3 regions of the Micromonospora sp. WMMD975 genome follow, and region 1 is predicted to be linked to each of the others. Evidence: riboswitches for the same ligand, from Rfam matches in the RefSeq annotation. Region 1 holds a riboswitch; each other region holds the start of a gene.
What was found. A riboswitch is a leader RNA that binds a small molecule or an ion and turns the genes downstream of it on or off. The one in region 1 is predicted to bind cyclic di-AMP.
Positions count from the first base shown of each region.

Region 2: it holds a riboswitch for cyclic di-AMP, as region 1 does, so the genes downstream of both, O7613_RS05120 (C39 family peptidase) here and O7613_RS28595 (hypothetical protein) in region 1, are expected to answer to the same signal.
Region 3: it holds a riboswitch for cyclic di-AMP, as region 1 does, so the genes downstream of both, O7613_RS26245 (NlpC/P60 family protein) here and O7613_RS28595 (hypothetical protein) in region 1, are expected to answer to the same signal.

Region 1 is NZ_CP120739.1:6,347,954-6,353,626, reverse strand. It holds gene O7613_RS28615 (heavy metal translocating P-type ATPase) at 1-1,313, opposite strand, end outside; gene O7613_RS28610 (heavy-metal-associated domain-containing protein) at 1,348-1,554, opposite strand; gene O7613_RS28605 (metal-sensitive transcriptional regulator) at 1,634-1,933, shown strand; gene O7613_RS28600 (YibE/F family protein) at 1,941-3,239, shown strand; cyclic di-AMP (ydaO/yuaA leader) riboswitch at 3,394-3,525, shown strand; gene O7613_RS28595 (hypothetical protein) at 3,529-4,554, shown strand; gene O7613_RS28590 (carbonic anhydrase) at 4,617-5,270, opposite strand; gene O7613_RS28585 (helix-turn-helix domain-containing protein) at 5,443-5,673, shown strand, end outside.
Region 2 is NZ_CP120739.1:1,152,217-1,157,889, forward strand. It holds gene O7613_RS05115 (hypothetical protein) at 3-767, shown strand; cyclic di-AMP (ydaO/yuaA leader) riboswitch at 1,227-1,368, shown strand; gene O7613_RS05120 (C39 family peptidase) at 1,571-2,416, shown strand; gene O7613_RS05125 (hypothetical protein) at 2,471-3,028, opposite strand; gene O7613_RS05130 (alpha/beta hydrolase) at 4,140-4,916, shown strand; gene O7613_RS05135 (CDP-glycerol glycerophosphotransferase family protein) at 4,942-5,673, opposite strand, start outside.
Region 3 is NZ_CP120739.1:5,885,729-5,891,401, forward strand. It holds gene O7613_RS26240 (peptidoglycan recognition family protein) at 1-1,653, opposite strand, end outside; cyclic di-AMP (ydaO/yuaA leader) riboswitch at 1,887-2,022, shown strand; gene O7613_RS26245 (NlpC/P60 family protein) at 2,036-3,070, shown strand; gene dcd (dCTP deaminase) at 3,146-3,724, opposite strand; gene O7613_RS26255 (pyridoxamine 5'-phosphate oxidase family protein) at 3,803-4,393, shown strand; gene O7613_RS26260 (zinc metalloprotease) at 4,548-5,528, opposite strand.

The sequences.
Region 1 (5,673 bases):
CGCCGGGTGGACTCCAGCACCTCCGGCCCCTTGATCAGCACGCCGAGCTGCGCGCCGCGCCCGGTGCCGACCAGCAGCGCGGTCGGGGTGGCCAGGCCGAGCGCGCACGGACAGGCGATGATCAGGACGGCCACGGCGGCGGTGAACGCGGCGGTCGGCCCGGCGCCGGTGGCGAGCCACCAGCCGAGCGTGCCGGCGGCCAGGGCGATCACGATCGGCACGAAGACGCCGGAGATCCGGTCGGCGAGCCGCTGCACCGCGGCCTTGCCGGTCTGGGCCTGCTCCACCAGCCGGGCCATCTGGGCGAGCTGGGTGTCCCCGCCGATCCGGGTGGCCCGAACGACGAGCCGGCCGCCCGCGTTGATCGTGGCGCCGACCACCGTGTCGCCGGGGCCCACCTCGACCGGTACCGACTCACCGGTGAGCATGCTGGCGTCGACCGCCGAGGTGCCCTCCTCGACCACGCCGTCGGTGGCGATCTTCTCCCCGGGGCGCACCACGAACCGGTCGCCGACCACGAGCTGGTCGACCGGGAGCCGGACCTCCTGCCCGCCGCGTCGTACCGCCACGTCCTTCGCGCCCAGTTGGAGCAGGGCCCGCAGGGCGGAGCCGGCGGTGCGCTTGGCGCGGGCCTCGAAGTATCGACCGGCCAGGATGAAGACGGTCACCCCGGCGGCGGCCTCCAGATAGATGTTGCCGGCGCCGTCGCTCCGGGTGATGTCGAACCGGAACGGGTGGGTCATCCCCGGCATGCCGGCGTCGCCGAGGAAGAGCGCCCAGAGCGACCACCCGAACGCGGCGAGCGTGCCGAGCGAGACCAGGGTGTCCATGGTCGCTGCGCCGTGCCGCAGGTTGACGAGCGCGGCCCGGTGGAACGGCAGCCCACCCCAGACCACCACCGGCGCGGCAAGCGTCAGCGAGAGCCACTGCCAGTAGTCGAACTGCCAGGCCGGGACCATGGCCAGCACGATCACCGGCAGGGTCAGCACGGCGGAGACCCACAGTCGGGTACGCGGGCCGCGCAGCTCGTCCGCCGGCTCACCGGCCACGGTCTCGCGAGCCGGCGCGGGCGGCGGCGGCACCACGGCCGTGTAGCCGGTCTTCTCCACGGTCGCGATCAGGTCGGCCGGGGCGACCTCGTCGGCGTACCGGACGGTGGCCTTCTCGGTGGCGTAGTTCACCGTGGCCTCGACGCCGTCCATCCGGTTGAGCTTCTTCTCGATCCGGGCGGCGCAGGACGCGCAGGTCATCCCGCCGATGGCGAGTTCGATCTGATTCGGCGCGGTGGGCAGCGCCTTTCCCGTGGTGTTCATCGGTGCCTCCTCGGTTGCGCGGGTCCGTGGACCGTCACGCCCCGGCGAGGTCGTAGCCGGCCTCGTCCACGGCGGCGCGTACGGCGTCCGCGTCAAGCGGGCTCTGACTGGTGACGGTGACCCGGCCGGTGGCCAGGTCCACCTGGACGTCGGTGACGCCCGGCAGCGCGGTCAGCTCGGCGCTCACCGCGTTGACGCAGTGGCCGCAGGTCATGCCGTTGACCTGGTAGGTGGTGTCCATCTCGCCCTCCGATCCGATACCCCCCAGGGGTAGGAGTCGAACGTTAGCATACCCCCGAGGGGTACGCTATCCTCGGCGCATGACCACGCCGCCCACCCCGACCCGGGGCTACACCGCCAGCAAGGACCAGCTCCTCGCCCGGCTCCGGCGCGTCGAGGGCCAGGTCCGGGGCGTCGAGAAGATGGTCGAGGACGACCGCTACTGCATCGACGTGCTGACCCAGATCTCGGCCGTCCAGGCCGCGCTGGACAAGGTCGCCCTGGGCCTGCTCGACGGCCACGCCCGGCACTGCATGCACGAGGGCGCCGCCGAGGGCCGGGCCGACGAGATGGCGACCGAGATGATGGCCGCCGTGGGCCGTCTCATGAAGCGCGGCTGACCGGCCCGTGGGCGCCGACCACGGCCGTACCGTCCCCGCGCCGCCGCGCGTACGCCGAATCCTCGTCGCGACCGTGGTGCCGCTGTTCGTGCTCACCGTGGTCGCGGCGCTGGCGCTGTGGCCCCGGCACGGACCGGAGCCGACGGGCGGCGCGAACGTGCCGCGTCACCACGGCACGGTGACCCGGGTGGTGACCGAGCCCTGCCCGCCGACCCCGGAGGAGCCGGCGGGCACCGCCGGGCGGTGCGGCACCGTGACCGTCGCCGCGGAACAGGGTCCGGACGCCGGCCGGGAGGTCGAGACGCCGATCCCCGCCGGGCCGGGCGCGCCCCGGGTCGAGGTCGGTGACGAGGTGATCCTGGTCGAGCTGACCGACCCGGCCGATCCGGCGGCGACGACCTACCACATCGCCGAGCACCAGCGCGGCACGCCGCTGGTGTGGCTGGTGGCGCTCTTCGCCGCCGCGATCGTGGCGTTCGGCAGGTGGCGCGGGCTGGCCGCGCTGGGTGGCCTGGTGGCGAGCTTCGCCATCCTGCTCGGCTTCGTGCTGCCCGGGATCGGCGCCGGCCGGTCCCCGCTGCCGGTGGCGATCGTCGGCGCCGCCCTGATCATGTTCGTGGTGCTCTACCTGACGCACGGGATCAGCGCGCAGACGTCGGTGGCGGTGCTCGGCACGCTCGGCAGCCTGGTGGTCACCGGGGCGCTCGGCACGCTCGCCACGGCCGCCACCCACCTGACCGGCTTCGGCAGCGAGGACGCCACCACGCTGTCGATGTTCCAGGGCGACGTCGACCTGCACGGGCTGCTGCTGGCCGGCATCATCATCGGCTCACTCGGCGTGCTCGACGACGTCACGGTCACCCAGGCGGCAACCGTCACCGAGTTGGCGCGCGCCAACCCGGGGCTGTCCCGGCGGGCGCTCTACCGGGCGGCCACCCGGGTCGGCCGGGCGCACATCGCGTCCACGGTCAACACCATCGTGCTGGCCTACGCGGGCGCCTCACTGCCGCTGCTGCTCCTGCTGGTCGCCGACTCCCGCCCGGTGAGCGAGATCCTCACCAGTGAGTTCCTGGCCCAGGAGATCGTCCGAAGCGCGGTGGCCACCATCGGCCTGATCGCCGCCGTACCTCTGACCACCGCCCTCGCCGCGGTCGTCACCACCGCCGGGCGGCGCGGGCCGGACGACGACCCGGCGCCGCCCGCCCCGCGGTCGCCGCGGGAGCGGGACGAGGCGCTTGAGGCGCTCGGCGGGGCGCCCGCCGAACGTTGGCCCGGCGACCCGAGGAGTACGCAGGACGCATGGTGACACTCCGCAGCGTGACGGCCGGAATCAAACGCGATGCTGGTCACGCTGGGCAATGTCGAATTCTCGCGATTGGTCGGCTTCCGGACGTAGATCCCCGGTCGGGGTGTCGGGTAACCTCGCTGCCGGTCACCGCCGAAGGCACGCACCGGTGCCTGCGGTACCGCCGCCCAATCGCCTCCGGGCGAGCCGGGGAACCAGGTACATGGGGTGAATCCGCGCGAGCGGTAGGGGCCACTTCCGTCCCGAACCCGTCAGCTAACCCGGTCGGCGGCCGACGGAAGGGAACACTGTGACGGCACCCCTGCGCCGCTGGCTCACACCCGTGGTGGCCGTGCTCGCCTCGTGCGCCGTGCTGGCCGGGCCGACCCCGGCGACAGCCGCCCCGCACGCCGCCGCGCCCAGCCCCTCCGGGCACGCGGAGGACGACGACCCGCCGCTCATCACCGAGGCGATCGACTCCGCCAACCGGGCGTACCTCCAGGCCAAGACGAAGCTGACCACCTCGCAGAAACGCCAGAAGCTGCTGGCCGCCGAGGTGAGCGCGGCGGAGGCCGAGTTGGAGGCGCTCAGCCCGCAGGTCAACCAGATCGCGGCACAGTCCTATCGGACCGGTCGGATGGGCGCGATGGCGATGCTGCTGGAGAGCGACTCGCCCGACTCGTTCGTCAGGCGTGCCAACGCTCTGGACGAACTCAACCTCTTCAACGCGCAACGGCTCACCGCCATCAACGCCGCCAAGAACCGCGCCGCCCAGGCCAAGCTGGCCATCGACGCCGAGGTGCGCGAGCAGGAGAAGCAGACGAACGCGATGGCCCGGGAGCGGACCGAGGCGCAGAAGGCGCTGAAGCTCGTCGGCGGGCTGGGCTTCACCGGTGGTCTGGTCTCGGCCACGTCGCCGGTCGCCAAGGTCGGCCCCGGCCGCACCGCCGACGGCGGGTGGAAGTCGGAGTCGTGCAGCGAGAACGACCCGACCACCTCCGGCTGCGTCACGCCGCGCACGCTGCACGCCTACAAGGAGGTCAAGCGGGCCGGCTTCAACCGTTTCGTGGGCTGTTACCGCCCCGGCGGGCCGTGGGAGCACCCCAAGGGCAAGGCCTGCGACTGGTCGCTGCAGAAGAGTGGCTTCTCGCCGTGGCACAACAACGACACCCGCAGGTACGGCAACGAGGTGGCCGCGTTCCTCATCCGCAACGCCGACCGGCTGGGCATCTACTACGTGATCTGGAACCGGCAGATCTGGTTCCCGGCGACCGGTTGGAGTTCCTACAGCGGGCCGTCCAACCACACCGACCACGTGCACATGTCGCTGCTCTGACGCCACACACACGCGCGCGAAGGGGCCGCCCGCGGGCGGCCCCTTCCGTCTGTCCGGTGCGGTCAGCCGGCGAGTGCCGGATCCGCCGGCGCGGCCGGCGCGGGCAGCGGAGCCGGTGACTGCGCCACCGTCCGCACCTCGCCGCCGCTGAGCCGGTAGGACATGCCGACCACCGCGCACGCCCCGCCCGCCACCCGCCCGGCGAGGACCGTCGACCGGGCCAGCAGGGCCTCCACGGTCTGCGCGATGTGGACGTCGATGATGCCGTCGAGATCCTCGACCCCCTGCCGGGCGGCCCGGAGCAGGCTGGGCGAGACGGCGTCCACCACCGCGCCGAGGTGTCCGGCCGGGGCGGCGCCGGTGCGGACCGCCTCCCGGGCCGCCTGAACCGCGCCGCACGAGTCGTGACCGAGCACCACCACGAGCGGCGTGCCGAGCACGGTGACCGCGTACTCCACGCTGCCGAGCACCTCGGGACCGGCGGTGTGCCCGGCGGTACGTACCACGAAGAGGTCGCCGAGCCCACGGTCGAAGATGATCTCGGCGGCGAGTCGGGAGTCGGAGCAGCCGACGACCACCGCGAACGGGTGCTGGCCGTCGGCGACCGCGGCCCGGCGCCCGGCGTCCTGGTTCGGGTGCTGGGGCACACCGGTGACGAACCGGTGATTACCGGCCCGCAGTTCGGCGATCGCCTCGTCAGGAGTGGTCAGGCTCATTGCTGCTCACCTCGTGTTCGCGCGGAACGACCGGGCCGGCCGGCGGTGTCGGCCTCGCGACCCACCGTCACACGCGGCCGGAAGGCACGTCAAGATTTCGTGATACGCGTTTCATACGTCGCCGTCCCGGCCCGCACCGCGGTCGGAGCGCCCGAGCCGGGAAAGCCATACCATGACCACCATGGCGACCACACCAGGCGAGGACGGGAGCCGCCGGAACTGGACCTTCCTCACCAACCACGGGCACGTGCTGCTGGTCATCGCGCGCAACCCCACCGCACGACTGCGGGACGTGGCCGCCGAGGTGGGCGTCACCGAGCGCGCGGCCCAAGCCATCGTCGCCGACCTGGAGGCCGGCGGTTACCTCCGCCGCACCCGGGTGGGCCGGCGCAACGAATACACG
Region 2 (5,673 bases), 1.6 Mb from region 1:
CGATGTCACAGACCGTTCTCCTCAACTTCCTCACCGAGGTCCCCGAGGCCGCCGCCATCTGGTCGGCCCTGACCGTGCTCGCCCTCGTCCTGCTCACCGTCCTGGTCGCCCGCCCCGAACGCGACGCCGTGACCGAGGCCGAACCCGACCCGGCAGACGTCGAGGCACTGCACCGGGCCGACCTGACCCGGTACGCCGACGAGGTGGCGGTGGCCGCCGCCGGAGCCGCCCAGACCGCCCGGCGTCGCCGCGAGCGGTGGCTGGTCGCCCAGGACGAGGCGGAGCGGGCCTGGGCGGCGTACGACGAGGCGGACTCGGCCGCCCGCCGCCTGGCCGGCACCGCCGCCCTGCCCGAACCACACACGCCTCGCACCCCGTCCGAGTACGCGGCGCGGGAACGCTGGCTCCGGCACGCCGCGATGGCGGCGCACTGGCGGGGCGACCTGACCGCCCGCCAGCTCGCCGACGTGCTGGCCGGCCGCAACGGGTGGGACCCCTGCCACCACCCGGCGACGCAGGAGATCGTGCTGGCCCGGACGGTCCGTGACGGCCGCCGAGCCGCCTGGGAGACGGCCGCCGAGCGGGAACGGCTGGCATGGCGGGACACCGAACTCGCCGCCGAGTCGGCCCGGACGCTCGCCGCCGAGGCGTACGCCGCCGCGACGGCGCTTCGGCCCGCGCCGGCGTTCCGGGCCTCGGCGGCGCTCCGTGTCCCGGTGCAGGCTCCGGTGCGTAGCGCCCGCTGGCGTCCGGCCCGCGTCGGCTGAGCGGTGGTATCGGCTGAGGGGTTGTCCCGGCTGAGCGGTGATACCGGTCGAGGGGCGGTCTCGGTCGAGCAGCGGTGGTCTCGGTTGGGGGCGGTCTCGGTTGAGCGGGGTGGACCTCGGCTGGAGCGGCGGTCTCGGTTGAGCGGGGTGGACCTCGGCTGGAGCGGCGGCCTCGACCGAATCGTTACCGAACGCGGTGAGCCGGGTCACCGGCCCGACGCGCCGGCGGAGCCGATGTCCCCGGTCGCCCCCGGCGACCGATTCTCCTCCCGCCGGACGTCCGGTTTCCGCCGGCCGGCGTCGACGGTGCCCCTTGTCCCATTGAGTCACGTCAGTGATCGGCTGCACCGAAATTGTAGTCGCCGAGCACGTTTCCGCAGGTGAGAGCGCTTGGCATGGGTCGTACCCATCGGTAGTGTCGGCGCGTCCGGTGCGGTTGTCGATCGCCGATGGCGTCGCCGTGCCGACCCGCCTAATCGTGCATACGAACCGGGGACCCACAGCAACACCGGGGTGAATCCGCGGAGCCCACGGCCCGCGGTAGGGCGTACTTCCCGCCCGAATCCGTCAGCTAACCCGGTCGGCGGCCACGGAAGGAGCTACCTCCTCGTGTCAACCAACCCCCGAACGTCCCCCCGCCTCCACGGCCTGCGGGGGCCGGCGCGCGCCTGAGGCGACGCGTACCCGACCCCTGATCCGCCCGGCGTCCCGGGCCATCACCCGCGGCCGTCCAGCCCGTCAGCGCGCGTGAGTCCCTCCGCGCGTAGGGCCGGCGTGTGCCGCCCACCCCCGTGGAGGAATCCGTGAAGCACCACCTGAAGCGTCAACTGCGGCGGCTCGCGACCGAGCGCCCGTACCAGATCATCGCCGGTTCGGCGGCGGCCCTCGTGCTGGCCGGCGGCGCCGGCGCCACCCTGACCGCCACCGACGGCGCCCCGGCTCAGCGGGACACCGCCGCCGTGGCGGACCTCGGCTCCCGCCTCAACGACGCCGCGACCCGGAGCGAGGCCAGGGTCGCCGTCCCGTCGCCCAGCGCCTCGCCGAGCGCGTCGCCCAAGCCCTCTCCCACGGCCTCGCCCGTGGCGAAGGTCGCGGCCAAGTCCGCCGACCCGGACACCACGCCGAAGGCCAAGCCGAAGCCACCGTCGAGCAAGGTGCTCGACTACGACTACCAGGCCCAGACCACCTACTACTACTGCGGTCCGGCCGCCGTGCGGAACGCGCTCAGCGCCGCCGGCATCGAGCGCAGCCAGGACACGCTGGCCGTCGCGCTCGGCACCACCGAGATGGGCACCAACTCGGCCGAGGACACCACCCGGGTGCTCAACCAGCAGGTCAAGGGCGACCCGTACCGGACCCGCATGATCGCCGGCGCAGCCACCCCCGGCCAGGTCGACCGGCTCCGGGCCGACGTCGTCAACGCGGTCAGCAACGGCCGGGCGGTCGTCTCGAACATCGTCGGCGACGCCACCGACACGAACGGCGGCTGGCACTCGTTCCCGGGCGGCCACTATGTCGCCGTGATCGGCTACAAGAACGACGGCCGGACGGTACGGATCGCCGACTCGGCCGACCCGTCGCTGCCGTCGTACTGGGTGGCCACGGCCGACCTGGCGAACTGGATGGCCACGCGCGGTTACTCCGCCTGACCCATTTATTGGTACGTGAAGGCCGGCACCCCGTTGGGTGCCGGCCTTCGTGCGTTAGCTGTTCCAGTGCTGGGTGACGAGGTCGGTGGCCTGGTTCTCCCACTGGGCGTAGGCGTCGGGGTAGGCGCTCACCTGGACGGTCTGCGCGGCCTCGGTCAGGGGCATGTCCTGCCAGCCGTCGACCTGCTTCAGGCCCTTGAGGAAGGCCAGGGTGGAGTATTCGGGGTTGGTGATCTGTTCCGGGCTGCCCCAACCGCTCGACGGGCGTTGCTGGAACAGGCCGAGGGAGTCGTGGTCGTTGGTGTCGCCGAGGTGGCCCAGGTTCTCCAGCTTGGATTCCTGGAGGCTGGTGGCGATGGAGATGATCGCGGCTCGTTCGGGCAGGCCGGCCTTCTTCGTCGCGGCGATGATCGCCTTGACGTTGGCGGTCTGCTCGTCGTTGAGGGTGATGCTCGACTGCTTGCCCTCGGCCTGCACCACGGCCGCAGCCGTGGCGGGCTTGCCGGTGTGGGTGGGGGTGTCGGCGTGGGCGGCGATCGGGCCGGCGAACACACCACCGGTGAACGCCAGACCAGCGATACCCAGGACGCTCTTGCGCAGGATCGTGTTCATCAGGGGGCTCCATTCCGGGGGTCGACACACGCACCGGGGGAGGGTGGCGCGCGGGCGAGCACCGTCAGGCGCTCAAAGTTTCGGGGGGATCCGGCGTGGTCCGCGGGGCAGGGGCCGCACCGCGGGGGCCGGGAGAATGTGTAACGACCGGCTACCCACCGTCATTCCCCGGGGGGCGTGTCGGCCGCGCGGGATCAGGGGCGCTGGCCTTCCTCGGTCGTTCACCGGGTTACAACGCCCGCACCCCCGCGACGATTCCGCCGCCAGAGTGCCACCCACCACCCCCGAACCGGACACCCCACCCACCCGGCCCCACACGGCGACCGGATTCCCGCACGCCCCTCAACACCCCCAGGCCCACCACGGCAACGCCACGGGTGCGCGCCCGAGACGGCCACAGCGCTCCCACCCACGCGCCGCCCCGGGCCACGACTGGAACGCTATGGACGTCTCAGCGCACCCGAGCGGGCCATAGCGTTCCACCCGCGCGCCGCCCCGGGCCACGACTGGAACGCTATGGACGTCTCGGCGCGCCCGAGCGGGCCATATCGTTCCACCCGCGCGCCGTTCAGGCGACGACTGGAACGCTGTGGACGTCTCAGCACGCCTGAGACGGCCATAGCGTTCCACCCGCGCTCCGCCCCGGGCCACGAGTGGAGTGCGCGACCGTCGGACCGGAGTCGGTCATAAGTGCGGCCCGGCACCGGCGGGGTGGCGCGCAGGGTGGGCGTCCAGCCGGCGTCGCCGCCGAGGTCCGGGCATGTTGCGTCGCGCGCGCGACGTCGGTGTCCGCTCTCGCGCACCGTGTCCGTCCGGTGGCAGACTGCGCCGTATGGGCGATGCGAGGGGGACCCGTCACCTGGTGCTCCTACACGGTATGGGGGCCACCGGCGAGGTGTGGTTGCCGTGGGCGCCACTGCTGGAGCGCCGCTGGCCAGGACGTTGGCTTGCCCCCGACCTGGCTGGACACGGCTGGTCGCCGCCGCTGCCTCCGAGGACTGCCACAGGCGGGGCCTCCTTTGCGCCGGCAGTCGCCGCTGCGGTGGGAGACGCCGACGGGGTCGTAACTGCGCCCGGTGTCGCCGCTGCGGCGGGAGACGCCGACGGGGTCGTGACCGCGCCCGGTGTCGCCGCTGCGGCGCGGGACGCCGACGGGGCCGTGACCGCGCCCGGTGCCGCCGCCGCGGCGGGAGACGCCGACGGGGTCGTGACCGCGCCCGGTGTCGCCGCCGCGCCGGCAGACGCCGACGCGGTAGCCAGTGCGCCCGGGGCTGCCGCCGATGAGGGCGCCACCGCGACCGGGTACTCCTTCGCGGCCCTGGCTCAGCGCGTCGTGGACGGGCTCGGGGCGGTCCGGCTCGGCCCGAACGACCGGCTGGTGCTGCTCGGGCACTCGCTCGGTGGCGTGGTGGCGCTGGCGCTGGCCGCGCGCCGGCGGGGCCTGCCGGTGGACGCGGTGGTCGGCCTCGGCATCAAGGTGGCCTGGTCGCCGGCCGAGCTGGCGAAGGCGGAGGAGTTGGCCGCCCGGCCGGTGACCTGGTTCGGCACCCGTGACGAGGCGGCCCGTCGTTACCTGCGGGTGTCCGGGCTCGCCGGGCTGTTCGCTCCGGACCATCCGGTGGTCGACGCGGGACTACGCCGGGGCGACGGGCGCTGGCGGTTGGCCATGGATCCGGCCGCGTTCGCGGTGGGGGCGCCTCGGCTGCCGGCCCTGCTCGCCGCCGTCGACGTGCCGGTGCTGCTGGCCCGGGGCGAGCGGGACCCGATGGTGACCGACGCGCAGCTCAAGGAGCTGGGCGTTCCGGTGGCCACGCTGCCGGGGCTGGGCCACAACGCGCACGTCGAGGATCCCGCGGCGGTGCTCGCGCTGCTCGACCCGTACCTCTAGGACCGGTTCGGGGGGACTGACCGGCCTACGGCGTGCGCGGCGCCGGGACGGCGAAGTCCGGCTCCAGCTCGCGCCGGGCGGCGGTGAGGAACGCCTCGGCGTAGCCGTCGGTGGGGAAGTCGCCCAGGTAGCGGGTCCGGGCGGCCCAGCGGTCGGCCGCCTTCGGGTCGGTGTCCAGCAGCGCGGTGAGCACCTCGTCCACGTTGGACATATCGCGGCGCAGCACGTAGCCGGAGCCGGCGAGGGGGAACCGCTCGACGAAGTGTGCGCCGTCGGCGCCGGTGTCGGTGACCGCGTACGGCTTGCCGGAGTAGAGCCAGTCGGAGATGACCCCGGAGACGTCGGAGACAAGCGCGTCGGCGCGGTTGACGCACTCGGTGAGCGTCAGCTCCCGGGTGGCTGCCGCGCCCCACAGGTGCGGCCGGCCGGTCCTCGCCCGGTCGGCGGCGAGCAGTTCGGTGAGCCGGGCGAGCTGCCGGGCCGAGGCCGGGTTCCGGTCGGTGTAGGGGTGGGCGCGCAGGATCACCGCCGCCCCGCGGTCGAGCAGCCAGCGGATCAGCGTCTCGGCCACCGGCAGCGAGCAGTAGTTGGCGTCGGCGTGGTGCCCGGTCCAGGTCGGGGTGTAGAGGACGGTCGGGTGCGCCGACGCGGGCGCGTGCTCCCGGCGTACCTCGATCTCCTCGACCTGGGGGCGGCCGACCACGACGAACTTCTCGGCGGGGATCTCCACGCCGGCCCGGGCGTACCTGTCGATGGC
Region 3 (5,673 bases), 460 kb from region 1:
GCCGAGATACCAGATTGCCGTCCAGTCACCCTGCCGGCCGGCCACCGCGTACGTCTGTCCGGCCGAGGCGCGGGCGCCGTGGTCGGAGATGTACATCGTGTCCGGTGTGCCGTCCGGGCGCAGCCCGAGGTCGTTGACGAGCGGGGCGTCCGCGCTCGGCGCGGTCCGCAGGAGCACCGCCGAGGAGCCGTGCGACGGGCAGGGCTCGGCCGGCGGGGTGGGCGTCGGGACGCCAGGCGGCTGCTGGTTGCAGCCGACGAACGCCGGCCGGTTGGTGGTGACGTCCGGGTCGATGGTGACCAGGCCGGTACGCGCGGTGCCGAGGGTCCGGAATGGTGCCTTCATCAGGTCGAAGTAGTGCGACCAGTCCCAGTAGGGGCCCGGGTCCCAGTGCATGCCGCCGACCGCCGCGGCGGTGATGCCGGGCACGTTGTCGTGACCGATGATGTGCTGCCGGTCCAGCGGGATGCCGAACTTCTGCGCCAGGTAGCGGACCAGCTTGGCCGAGCTGCGGTACATCGCCTCGGTGTACCAGGCGCCGTTTCCGGCGAAGCCCTCGTGCTCCAGGCCGATGGACTTGGCGTTGACGTACCAGTTGCCGGCGTGCCAGCCGACGTCCTTGGCCTTGATGTGCTGGGCGACGTAGCCGTCCGCCGAGCGCAGCGTGTAGTGCCAGCCGAGGTAGTCGGCGCGCTTCACCAGGTCGACGCTGGGGTCGAAGTAGCCCTCGGTGTCGTGGATGACGATGTATTCGATCTTCTGCTGCTTCGGCCGGTTGCCCAGGTCGTGGTTGCCGTAGTCGCCCGGGTCCGCGCTGAGCTGCTCGTACGGTGCGGGGATCCACTCGCAGGCCAGCCGCACCGGGCACTCCAGCCCGTCCGGCCGCTGCGCGTGGCGCAGCCCGAGCCGGCTGAGCACCCCGCGGTCCGGCCGGGCGGCGGTGGCGGCCATGGTGACCCGCTGCCCGTCGTCGGTGGTCCGGGTCGCGCCCTGGCCGAGCTGGTCGTAGACCTCGTCGGCGAAGGCCGCCGCCGCGTCCGAGGTGTCCGCGCCGGAGTAGCGGGCCACCGCGCCGTACCAGGCCGCCGCGTCGGTGCCGGCACCGACCGGCCCACCCAGTGCCTTCTGGTACGCGGCGAGCAGCGCCGCGCCACCACGGATGTTCGCGGCCGGATCGGTGCGCAGCTTCTGCGCGTCGAGGCCGGTGAGCGTCGCGGCGGCGTCGAGCGTCTGGAGCGAGGCGGTGGGCAGCGGCTTCTCCCGGGCCGGTGCGGCGGTCGTGGCCGGGTCGAGGGTGAGCGGGCGGGAGTCGTCGCCGCGCGGGTCCTCGTCCTCGCCGACGTGCGCGCTGCGGGGCAAGGCGAGGACGTGCGCGGCGTCGGTGAGGTGCATCGGGCCGTAGCCGCCGCTGGTGCTGGGCTGCCCCGGGTGGGCGTCCCAGCGGGACTCCAGGTAGGAGACGCCGAGCAGCACGTTCTGCGGCACGCCGTATTCGGCCGCCGCGGCGGCGTACTGCTTCTGCCTGTCGTCGTTGCTGGATAGGGTGTTCGGTGGCGCGGCGGTCACCGGGCCGGTGGTCGCCAGCGCGGTGGCTGTCGCCACGGCGGCGGCGAGCAGCATCCGTCCGGCCGACGGCGGGGGCGAGAGGTGCATCGAACCTCCTGGACAGGGATGGGGGTCACTGCGTCCCCACCCTCACTCCGCGCACCCGTGACGGTCAATACCTTTCCGCCGGATAATCTGATGTGAAAAAAAGCTTCACTCATGTCCGGGGTTGCCCATTCCGTACGGAGTGTCACGGCCGTTCGGGTTGCGGATCGATAACGGGGATCCCTACTCTGGCCAATTGTCGGCCCGTACGTTCACCGTCCAACCCGGCCGGTGACGGTCCGACACCGCCGAGTCGCCTCCGGGCGAATCGGGGACCCAGGTACCTGGGGTGAATCCGCAGCCACTGCGGTAGGGCGTCCCCCTTCCCGCCCGAACCCGTCAGCTAACCCGGTAGGCGGTCAGGAAGAAGGAGTACCGACGCCCGGTGGCACACCATGCCCCGCGGCCGTCGTCGAGCCGGTCGATCGACCGGTCCGCCGTCGCGCCGCGTTCCCGCTGGTCCCGCTTCACCACCACACTCGCCGCCCTGGTCGGCGCCGCGGTCGTCCTGACCGGAGGCGCGACGGCGGCCCACGCCGAACCCTCGGTCGCCGAGATCGAAGCCCGGATCGACCGCGACTGGAACAAGCTCGAACCCGTCATCGAGCAGGTCAACGCCGTACGCGAGCAGCTCGCGCTGCGACGCAAGCAGGCCGACGCGCTCGGTCGGCGGATCGCCCCACTCCAGGCCCGCGTGGACGCCGCGCTCGGCCAGGTCGGCGGGCTCGCCGCCGACGCGTACAAGGGCGACAACCTCTCGACCGTCAACGCCCTGCTGGGCAGCCGCTCGCCGGGCGAGCTGATGAGTGGCCTGGAGCTGCTCGACCGCTTCGCGCGCCACCAGCAGGAGCAGGTGCGCACCATCGCCGATCTGCGCGACGAGCTGGCGGCGAAGAAGAAGCCGCTGGACGAGATGGTCGCCGACCTGAGCCGTACCGAGGCCCAGCTCGCGGCGAAGAAGAAGCAGATCGACGCCGAGATCGCCAAGCTCCAGAAGCTGCGGCTCAAGGTGTACGGAAACGGTGGCGGTGGCAAGCTGCGCCCGGTGCCCTGCCCGGCCGGGTACCCGGGTGGCGCGGCCGGGGTGGCGGTCAAGTTCGCCTGCGCCCAGATCGGCAAGATCTATGTCTGGGGCGCCGCCGGCCCGGACCACTTCGACTGCTCGGGCCTGACCATGGCCGCCTGGGCCAAGGCCGGTGTCTCGCTGCCGCACAACGCCCGCCAGCAGCACAACGTCACGAAGCGGGTCAGCCGCGCCGAGTTGCGCGCCGGTGACCTGGTCTTCTACTACGCCGACCTGCACCACGTGGGGATGTACGTCGGCGACGGCTGGGTGGTGCACGCCTCCCAGTCCGGCAAGCCCATCACCATGAAGCGCGTGGACGACGGCGACATCAACAGCTACGGCCGCCCCACCTGAGGTGTAAGGAGGGGCCCCCGCTTAACGCATTCGGTATAGGCGGGGGCCCCTCTTAACAACCACGATCGGCTGGCGTCAGCGCGTCGGCCAGGTGCGCCAGCTCTGCCACGACCGGCTCGGCGTCGGGCCGCGCTGACCCTGGTAACGCGACCCGTAGACGGCCGAGCCGTACGGGTGCTCGGCCGGCGAGGAGAGCCGGAAGATGCAGAGCTGGCCGATCTTCATGCCCGGCCAGAGCGTGATCGGCAGATTCGCCACGTTCGACAGCTCCAGCGTGATGTGACCGGAGAAGCCCGGGTCGATGAACCCGGCGGTGGAGTGCGTCAGCAGGCCGAGCCGGCCCAGGCTGGACTTGCCCTCCAATCGGCCGGCGAGCTGCTCGCCCAACGAGATCACCTCGAGCGTGGAGGCGAGCACGAACTCACCCGGGTGCAGCACGAACGCCTGCCCCTCCGGCACCTCCACCATCGATGTCAGGTCGTCCTGCTGCGTCGACGGGTCGATGTGCGTGTAGAGGTGGTTGTTGAATACCCGGAACAGCCGGTCGAGGCGTACGTCGATGCTGGACGGCTGCACCAGTGTGGGCTCGAAGGGCTCCAGCGCGAGCGTGCCCGCCTTGATCTCGGAGACCAGGTCGCGGTCGGAGAGCAGCATCGGAACACCATAGCGACCGATGCGGGTGACCTGCGTGTCGGACTGCGCTGTCGTACAAGTGTTCGATAGGATGTCGGCATGGCTTCCTGGTCCGAATTCGCCGCCGACGAGCCCCGACTCGCCGCCGAGATCCGCCTTCTGATCCAGCAGTACGGGCCGGGCTTCGGCTATCTCGCCACGGTCCGCGCCGACGGCGGGCCCCGCGTGCACCCGGTCTCCCCACTGATCACCGACGACGGGCTGTGGTGCTTCGTCATCGACTCGCCCAAGCGCCGCGACCTCGAACGCGACGGCCGCTACGCGCTGCACTCGTTCCCGCCGGAGGAGAGCGACGACGAGGCGTACGTCGCGGGCCGCGCCCACCCGGTGACCGATCCGGGCACGGTGGCCCGGCTGGCCCGGGTCGGCCGGGCGGCGCCGCTCGGCGACTGGAAACTGTTCGAGTTCTCCGTCGACGTGGCGATGCTGACCCGGCGCGACCCGGCTGCCCGCCCCGGCACCGGCCGGCCGGAGATGCGGCTCTGGCTCGACCCGCGCGGCTCCGCGCCGGCTCTCGGTCACGAGCCGCTCGATCCGCGGCGGGCCACGCCGGCTCTCCGTGAGGGGCCGCTCGCCCCGGAGGGCCGGCGCGGCCGGCACGGCTTCGACACCCGTCGCCCAGCCGCCTGATCTCATCCGGTCGGCTCCGGCCGGCGGTCACATCCGGCTGCGCCGACCAGATCCGCGGGCCGAGGTGCCCTTCCGGCGTCCGAGCGGTCCGCAAAACGACCGACGCCGGCCCTGTCCGAGGACGGGGCCGGCGTCGGTGCGTGGTGGGGTGAGGTCAGGCCGCGCGGTACGCGTTCCACGCGGTGAGCATGCGGCTCGCCTGGCCGGCGGTGAACTGGTACATGCAGGAGTCGTAGGTGTAGTCCATGAAGTTGGTGATCGGGTCCTTGCCGGTCGCGGAGCAGGTGTCCCGGCCGGTCGGGCACTGGTAGGCGGGGGACGCCTCGGCCGGGGTGTCGGAGACGCCGTCGCCCGAGCCGGAGCAGCCGCCCTGGAAGGTGTGGTAGAGGTTCAGCCAGTGGCCGATCTCGTGGGTGCCGGTGTCGCCCTGGTTGTAGTTGGTCGCGGTGCCGCCGGGCAGCGACTCGTTGAGCACGACGACGCCGTCCATCTTGTCGAGCGTCCGCTTCGGGAAGGTCGCCCAGCCGAGCAGGCTGTCGCTCAGCTCGCCCAGGTAGATGTTGAGCGTGTTCTTGCCGCCCTGGCGCAGCGAGGTCTTCATCGAGCGCTCGGCCGAGGAGCCCTGCACGATCGGGTACCACGACGTGTTGGTCACGCGGTTGATCTTCGTGAGTGAGAAGGAGAACGCGGTGGCCGCGCCGCCGGTCGAGCCCGCGTACGCCTGGTTGAGCACGCTGATCTGCTGGTTGATCATCGAGTCGGTGATGTTGCCGCCGGCCCGGGTGCTGTTCTCCTGGATCACGTGCACGACGACCGGGATGGTCACGGTCGCCAGCGGGGCGACGGCGCCGGTGCGGAAGTTGGCGCGTGCGCGTTGCGCGGCGGCGAGGTCGGCCTCGCGCTCGCGTACCTGCTGCGCGGTCAGCTCGTTGGGGTCGAGCTTGACGTTGCCGCCCTTGGCGACGCGGGCGTTGGCGTGGCTGTCGGCCGGCTCGGCGCAGCCGCCGGCCGGGGCGGCCGAGAAGGCCGAAGCAGCGGGGACGACGCCGACGGCCGCGGTGCTGAGCAGCAGCGCGAGGGTCGACGTCGCGACACCGGCGGTACGCCGGGTCAGCAGGTTGGGACGGAGTCCCATGGGCCCACCTCTTTCTGACGACGTGACCGGGGGTGTGTCACGTCGGGTCGGAAACGTGGGGCAGACGTTACATCCCATCGACGCATTTGAGAACGGCCATATGTTGCCGGCATGCAACATCCCCGGCCGGTCCGCACCGGGCGTT